DNA from 2 places in the Mesorhizobium sp. B2-6-1 genome. Region 1 is predicted to be linked to the other one. Evidence: riboswitches for the same ligand, from Rfam matches in the RefSeq annotation. Region 1 holds a riboswitch; the other holds the start of a gene.

Region 1 (3,817 bases):
TGAACAGGTCGAACAGCTTGTCGCCGTCGCCCCAGCGGATCGCCCGCTGCAGAAAAGCCAGATCCTCCGAGAACCGCGCCAGCATTTCCAGGATCGCGTCCTTGTTGTGCAGGCACACGTCCCGCCACATGGTCGGATCGGAGGCGGCGAGGCGCGTGAAGTCGCGGAAACCGGAAGCGGAATATTTGATGACTTCCGTCTTGGTCACCGATTCCAGGTCATCGGCGGTGCCGACGATGTTGTAGGCGATGATGTGCGGCAAATGCGAGACGATGGCCAGTGTCATGTCGTGATGCTGCGGATCCATCGTGTCGATGTTGGCGCCACAACGGCGCCAGAATTCGGAAAGCCTTTCCAGCGCGTCCGGATCCGTGTCCGGCAGCGGGGTGAAAATGCACCAGCGGTTGTCGAACAGATCGGCGAAACCGGCATCGGGCCCAGATTTCTCCGTGCCGGCCAGCGGATGGCCGGGAATGAAATGCACCCCACCGGGTATATGCGGCTGCATCTGTGCGATCACGGAAGCCTTGGTCGAGCCGACATCGGTGACGATGGCGCCCCTCTTCAGCGCCGGCGCGATCTCTTGCGCCACCGCGCCGGACGAGCCGACCGGCACCGAGACGATAACCAGGTCGGCATCGCGGACCGCTTCCTTGGCATCTATGGCGTAGGAGGAGCCCAGCCCAAGCTCTTGCGCCCGCGCCAGCGTCGCGGCGCTGCGCGTCGAGATGGCGACATGGCCGGCCAGGCCCTCGCGGCGGATGACGCGGGCCAGCGACGAGCCAATCAGGCCGATGCCGACCAGCGCGATCTTTTCGAACATCGGTGATGCCATGGCGTTTTAGCTTTTCAGGAATGTCGTGAGTGCCGCGACAACGCCGCGATTGGCCTCTTCGGTGCCGACCGTCATACGCAGTGCGTTGGGAAAGCCATAGCCCGAAACACGCCGCAGTATGTAGCCGCGCTGGGTGAGATAATCGTCCGCCGCCGCGGCCGAATGCTTGCCGTCGTCGGGAAAATGAATGAGGAGGAAATTGCCGACGCTCGGCGTCACCCGCAACCCGAGCCCGGTCATCTGTTCGCTCAGCCAGGCCAGCCAGGTCTCGTTATGCGCGACGCTACGCTCGATATGGGCGCGGTCGCGGACGGCGGCGATGCCGGCCTCGATCGCCGTCGCATTGACGTTGAAGGGACCGCGTATGCGGTTGATCGCGTCGACGATGTGCATCGGCCCATACATCCATCCGATCCGCGCCCCGCCAAGTCCGATCTTGGAGAAGGTGCGGGTCATGACCACGTTCTGAGAGCTGCCCGCGAGCTCGATGCCGGCCTCATAGTCGTTGCGCCTGACATATTCGGCATAGGCGGCATCGAGCACCAGAAGCACGTTCTTCGGCAGGCCGGCATGCAGGCGGCGCACCTCCTGGAACGGCACGTAAGTGCCGGTCGGATTGTTGGGATTGGCGAGGAACACGATCTTCGTACGTGGCGTGACGGCCGCCAAGATCGCATCGATGTCGGCGCGCTCCTCGGTCTCCTTGACCGCGACAGGCGTCGCCCCCGCCGACTGGATGTAGATCTTGTAGACCATGAAGGCGTGTTCGGTGAATATGGCCTCGTCGCCGGGCGCGAGATAAGTCTGCGCCAGCAAGCCGAGAATCTCGTCGGAGCCGTTGGAACAGATGATGTTCTGTGCGTTCAGACCATGCACCTCGGCGATTGCTTCGCGCAGGCGCCGGGCGGTGCCGTCGGGATAGACGTCGAGCTTGGCGGCGACCTCGCGCGCGGCCTCGATTGCCTTCGGCGAGGGGCCGAGCGGGTTCTCGTTCGACGACAGCTTGTGGACCTTGTCCACCCCGGCGGGGGCCGAGCTCTTGCCCGGCACATAGGCCTCGATGTCCATGATGCCCGCGCGCGGGGTTGGACGTGCCTTGTCCGGGGTCTGGCTCATATCGCAAATCCGTCGAGAACGCTTCCGTCCTGGAAGCCGCTGCGGAAATACAAGCCATGGCCGGCAATGTCGAGAGGTGGCAGTGGTGCCAGCAGTTGGCATTGACGGCGGGGCAGGCGAGTTCTAGAAGGGCAGCAACAGTTCCGTGGTGATTTGGCCGGTCGGCTTGCAGCCACGTTAAACAATTCGCTAAAGGGCCGTTTGCGTGACGTAACCGGCTTTGCGAAGGCATTGCCGGTTTTTTATTGTCCGCGGCCGGCCGGACGAACGCATCGGCCGCGCTGACATCGGTAGCGATTTCCGTAAAAGGCAAGGGTGCAGCAAGAGAGACGAGATGGCCGCTCAGCGCGCTGGCAGAACCAACAACGAGGCAGACCAACCGTCGAGTCCGGTCGTGCGCTTCGGCGCCGACAAGCCGCTCAAGCTCGACGCCGGCACGCTGCTGTCGCCGTTCCAGATCGCCTACCAGACCTACGGCACGCTGAATGACGCCCGTTCCAACGCCATTCTCGTATGCCACGCTTTGACCGGCGACCAGCATGTGGCCAGCACCAATCCAGTGACCGGCAAGCCGGGTTGGTGGGAAGTGCTGATCGGCCCCGGCAAGATCATCGACACCAACCGTTTCTTCGTCATCTGCTCAAACGTCATCGGCGGCTGCCTCGGTTCCACCGGCCCGGCATCCACCAATCCCGCCACCGGCAAGCCTTATGGGCTCGACCTTCCGGTCATCACCATCCGCGACATGGTGCGTGCCCAGCAGATGCTGATCGATCATTTCGGCATCGAAAAACTGTTTTGCGTGCTCGGCGGGTCGATGGGCGGCATGCAGGTGCTGCAATGGGCGTCGAGCTATCCGGAGCGTGTTTTCTCGGCGCTGCCGATCGCCACCGGCGCGCGTCATTCCTCGCAGAACATCGCTTTCCACGAGGTCGGCCGGCAGGCCGTGATGGCGGACCCCGAATGGCATGGCGGCAAGTATTTCGACCACGGCAAACGCCCGGAAAAGGGGCTCGCCGTGGCGCGCATGGCCGCCCACATCACCTACCTGTCGGAAGCCGCCTTGCACCGGAAGTTCGGCCGCAACCTGCAGGACCGCGAAGCTCTGACCTTCGGCTTCGACGCCGACTTCCAGATCGAGAGCTATCTGCGTCACCAGGGCATGACTTTCGTCGACCGCTTCGACGCCAATTCCTATCTCTACATGACGCGGTCCATGGACTATTTCGACCTCGCCGCCGACCATGGCGGCAGGCTGGCCGATGCTTTTGCCGGCACCAAGACACGCTTCTGCCTGGTTTCGTTCACCTCGGATTGGCTGTTTCCGACAGAGGAGAGCCGCTCGATCGTCCATGCGCTGAATGCCGCCGGCGCGTCGGTGTCCTTCGTCGAGATCGAGACCGATCGCGGGCACGACGCCTTCCTGCTTGACGAGCCGGAACTGTTCGCCGCCATCAATGGCTTCATCGGCTCGGCCGCGCGAGCGAGAGGGCTCGGCGCGTGACCCGGCAAAGTTACAGTCTTGTGCATCAAGGATCATGCGCCACGACAAGGGGCAAGCCATGAGCGTCAACCGCGCCCAGCGCGTCGATCTCGAGGTGATCGCCGGTCTGATCCCTCCGCAATCGCGGGTGCTGGACGTCGGTTCCGGCGACGGCTCGCTGCTCGAGCTTTTGCAGGAGACCAAGCAGATCGACGGCCGCGGACTGGAGCTGTCGCAGCGCGGCGTCAACGAATGTGTGGCGCGCGGCCTCTCGGTCGTGCAAGGCGACGCCGACAAGGATCTCGAATTCTATCCCGACAAGGGTTTTGATTTCGTCGTCCTGTCGCAGACCTTGCAGGCGACCCGCAACCCGAAGCTCGTTC
Region 2 (3,817 bases), on a different contig from region 1:
CACTGCCGCCGCCGAGGCCGATCCGGATGCGCAGCCGACCGATGCCGCTTCGCGCCGCAAAGTTGGCCGACCGCCGCTTGCGCGACCCAAACGTGCGGTACAGTTGCGCCTCGACGCCGATGTTGTCGACCGTTTCAGGGCCGGTGGTGATGGCTGGCAGACGCGCATGAACGAAGCGTTGCGCAAAGCGGCAGGCCTGTAATCCTCGGTCTGCCAGTCCTCATCGGGCCTTCAACGCCTGCGCGATGTCGTCCAGCAAATCGTCGGTATCTTCCAACCCGACCGACAGCCTGAGCGTGCCGGGTCCGATGCCGAGCTCGGCGCGCGCTTCGTCGCTGAGGTTCTTGTGCGTCGTCGTCGCCGGATGGGTGATCAGGCTTTTGGCGTCACCGAGATTGTTCGAGATCAGGACGATGTCGAGCGCGTTCTGCAAGGCGAAGGCACCCTGCTTGCCGCCCTTGACGTCAAAGCAGATCAGGGTGGAGCCGCCCGACATCTGCTTCTTCACGACGTCAGCCTGCGGATGGTCGGCGCGCCCGGGATAGATCACGCGGGCGATCTCCGGCTGCTCGGCCAGGAAATCGGCGACCTTGCCGGCGCTCTCCGTCTGCTGGCGCACGCGCAGCGGCAGCGTTTCCAGGCCCTTCAGCAGCGTCCAGGCATTGAACGGCGACAGGCTGGGGCCGGTATGGCGGAAATAATCGTGCAGGTTCTCGTCGATCCACTTCTTGTCCGACAGAATGACGCCGCCGAGACATCGGCCCTGGCCATCGATGTGCTTGGTCGCCGAATAGACCACGATATGCGCGCCGAGCTGCAACGGCTTCTGCTGCAGCGGCGTGGCGAAGACATTGTCCACGACCAGCCGCGCGCCGATCGAATTAGCAAGCGAAGCGACGGCGGCGATGTCCACCACCTCAAGCGTCGGGTTGGTCGGGCTTTCCAGGAAAAACAGCTTGGTGTTGGGCCGAACCGCCTTTTCCCAATTGGCGATGTCGGTGCCGTCGACCAGCGTCGCCTCGATGCCGTAACGCGGCGCCAGCGTCTCGACCACCCAGCGGCAGGAGCCGAACAGGGCGCGCGCCGCAACGATATGATCGCCGGCCTTGACGCTGCACAGGAGTGCTGCCGTCACCGCCGCCATGCCGGACGCGGTGGCGCGCGCGTCCTCGGCGCCTTCGAGCGCGCACATGCGCTTCTCGAACATGTCGACGGTCGGATTGGCGTAGCGCGAATAGATGAAGCCCGGTTCCTCGCCCTTGAAGCGGGCTTCGGCGGCTTGGGCCGTTTCATAGACATAGCCCTGGGTCAGGTACATCGCCTCGGAAGTTTCACCGAAGCCGGAACGCAGAGTCCCGCCATGCACGAGTGCGGTCTGAGGCTTCCAGTTGCGCGTCTTGCTCGTCATCGTCCTATCCAAACACAAAAAAACCGGCCGCGAAAAAGTCGCAACCGGTCCATGCGGCCTTGCGGCCCGACGGTCCTTTAGCGACTTGTTTAACGTGGCTGCAAGCCGACCGGCCAAATCACCACGGGATAACGACCCTTTAGACCCGCGCCACGCTTGCGTCAATTGCCGGCTTCATTAAGAGACTTGTACCAGCAGAGCGGAGCCAGACTTTGCGGCAGACAGGAATTCTTCCCGATCAGGACATTGCGGCGCTGTTCCAGTCCGGCGCGCTGAAGTCGTCGCGTGCGCTCGACGCCGACCAGATCCAGCCGGCCAGCCTCGATCTGAGGCTCGGCGACAAGGCGTGGCGGGTGCGCGCGTCCTTCCTGCCGGGTCCCAACCACAAGGTCAGTGAAAAACTCGACCGGCTGAAGCTGCACGAGATCAGCCTGGCCGACGGCGCCGTTTTGGAAACCGGCTGCGTCTACATCGTGCCCCTGCTCGAAAGCCTGGCGCTGCCGGCGGAAATTTCGGCGTCCGCCAATCCCAAGAGCTCGACCGGGCGGCTCGATATCTTCACCCGCGTGATGACCGATCGCGGCCACGAGTTCGACAAGATCGCCGCCGGCTATCATGGTCCGCTCTATCTCGAAGTCAGCCCACGCACCTTCCCGATCGTCGTGCGCGCCGGCTCGCGCCTTTCGCAGATACGCTTCCGCACCGGCAATGCGCTGCTCTCGGAAGCAGAGTTGCATCAATTGCACCGGGCCGAAATGCTGGTCGCCACCGAACCGCCGAACATCTCCGGCGGCGGCATCGCATTGTCGATCGATCTCAACGGCGACAGTGACGGGCTGGTCGGCTATCGCGGCAAACACCATACCGGCCTCGTCGATGTCGACAAACGCGCGGCGCAGGAGATCGTCGACTTCTGGGAGCCGATCCACAAGAGCGGCGCCGGCGAGCTGGTGCTCGATCCGGACGAGTTCTACATCCTCGTCAGCCAGGAAGCGGTGCATGTGCCGCCGCTCTACGCGGCCGAAATGACGCCCTTCGATCCACTGGTGGGCGAGTTCCGTGTCCACTATGCCGGCTTCTTCGATCCGGGCTTCGGCCACTCGGCGGCCGGCGGCACCGGCAGCCGCGCCGTGCTCGAAGTGCGCAGCCATGAGGTGCCGTTCATCCTCGATCATGGCCAGATCGTCGGCCGGCTGGTCTACGAACATATGCTGAAGCGGCCGCAGGCGCTTTACGGTACCGAGCTCGGCTCGAACTACCAGGCGCAGGGCCTGAAGCTGTCCAAGCACTTTCGCGCCGCGCCCTGAACGCTCATCACCGTCAGGCAAGATACTTGCCTGCGCCGGCTCGCCATGCTTGGCTACCTCGCCGGCCGCCGACGTGGCGGCGCTCAAGGGGAATGAAAATGCAGATTTCGAAATGGATCGTATCGACGGCGGCCGCCGCCATGCTGACGCTTGGTGCCGGCGTCCTGTCGGTGCATGCGGCGGAGAAAATCAAGATCGGCACCGAGGGCGCCTATCCGCCGTTCAACACCATCACGCCCGACGGCAAGGTCGAGGGCTTCGACATCGACATCGCCAACGCCTTGTGCGCGCAGATGAAGGTCGAATGCGAGATCGTCACCCAGGACTGGGACGGCATCATACCGGCTCTGCAGGCCAAGAAGTTCGACGCCATCATCGCTTCGATGAGCATCACCGAGGAGCGCAAGAAGCAGGTTGCGTTCACCCACAAATACTATACGACGCCGCTGTCGCTCGTCGCCCTGAAGGACAGCGACATCGCCTCGACCGAACCGGCGGCACTCACCGGCAAGACGGTCGGCGCCCAGGCGGCGACCACGCAGGCCAATTACGCCCAGGACGTCTATGGCAAGGCCGGCGCCGAAGCGAAGCTCTATCCGACCCAGGAAGAGGCAATCACCGATCTCCAGAACGGCCGCCTCGACGCCGTCCTTTCCGACAAGTTCGTGCTGATGGACTGGATGAAGAAGGCGAGCGACGGTTGCTGCAAGATGGTCGGCGACGTCAAGGGCACCGAGACCGAAGCCGGCATTGCCGTGCGCCTCGAGGATACGGCGCTGCGCGACAAGCTCAACGCAGCCATTGACGCCATCGTCGCCGACGGCACCTACAAGAAGATCCAGGACAAGTATTTCGATTTCGATATTTATTGAGATCTGAGACGCTTCTTACCTTCTCCCCTTGTGGGAGAAGGTGGCCTCGCGAAGCGAGGTCGGATGAGGGGTGTTCCAGGGAACGCCAACGCCTCACTCCGGCCAGCACCCCTCAACCGTCTCGGCGCTGCGCGCTGATCCACTGCCCTGGGGCAAGCCACGGGTCTCGCCCCGTCCTTCGGATCCCACAGGGGAGAAGGAAATGATGGCCACCCTCAGAGCGCCTTCAC

What was found. A riboswitch is a leader RNA that binds a small molecule or an ion and turns the genes downstream of it on or off. The one in region 1 is predicted to bind S-adenosylmethionine.
Region 2: linked by a shared signal. The riboswitch ahead of FJ443_RS10550 (O-succinylhomoserine sulfhydrylase) and the one ahead of FJ443_RS15915 (homoserine O-acetyltransferase) in region 1 are both predicted to bind S-adenosylmethionine.

Annotation. Positions count from the first base shown of each region.
Region 1 covers NZ_VFUH01000007.1:35,943-39,759, reverse strand. Annotated here, with positions in the region: gene FJ443_RS15925 (prephenate/arogenate dehydrogenase family protein) at 1-835, opposite strand, end outside; gene hisC (histidinol-phosphate transaminase) at 842-1,951, opposite strand; SAM riboswitch at 2,087-2,164, shown strand; gene FJ443_RS15915 (homoserine O-acetyltransferase) at 2,286-3,455, shown strand; gene metW (methionine biosynthesis protein MetW) at 3,514-3,817, shown strand, end outside.
Region 2 covers NZ_VFUH01000004.1:25,514-29,330, reverse strand. Annotated here, with positions in the region: gene FJ443_RS10555 (BrnA antitoxin family protein) at 1-202, shown strand, start outside; gene FJ443_RS10550 (O-succinylhomoserine sulfhydrylase) at 221-1,408, opposite strand; SAM riboswitch at 1,466-1,543, opposite strand; gene FJ443_RS10545 (2'-deoxycytidine 5'-triphosphate deaminase) at 1,621-2,715, shown strand; gene FJ443_RS10540 (ABC transporter substrate-binding protein) at 2,856-3,587, shown strand; gene araD1 (AraD1 family protein) at 3,803-3,817, opposite strand, start outside.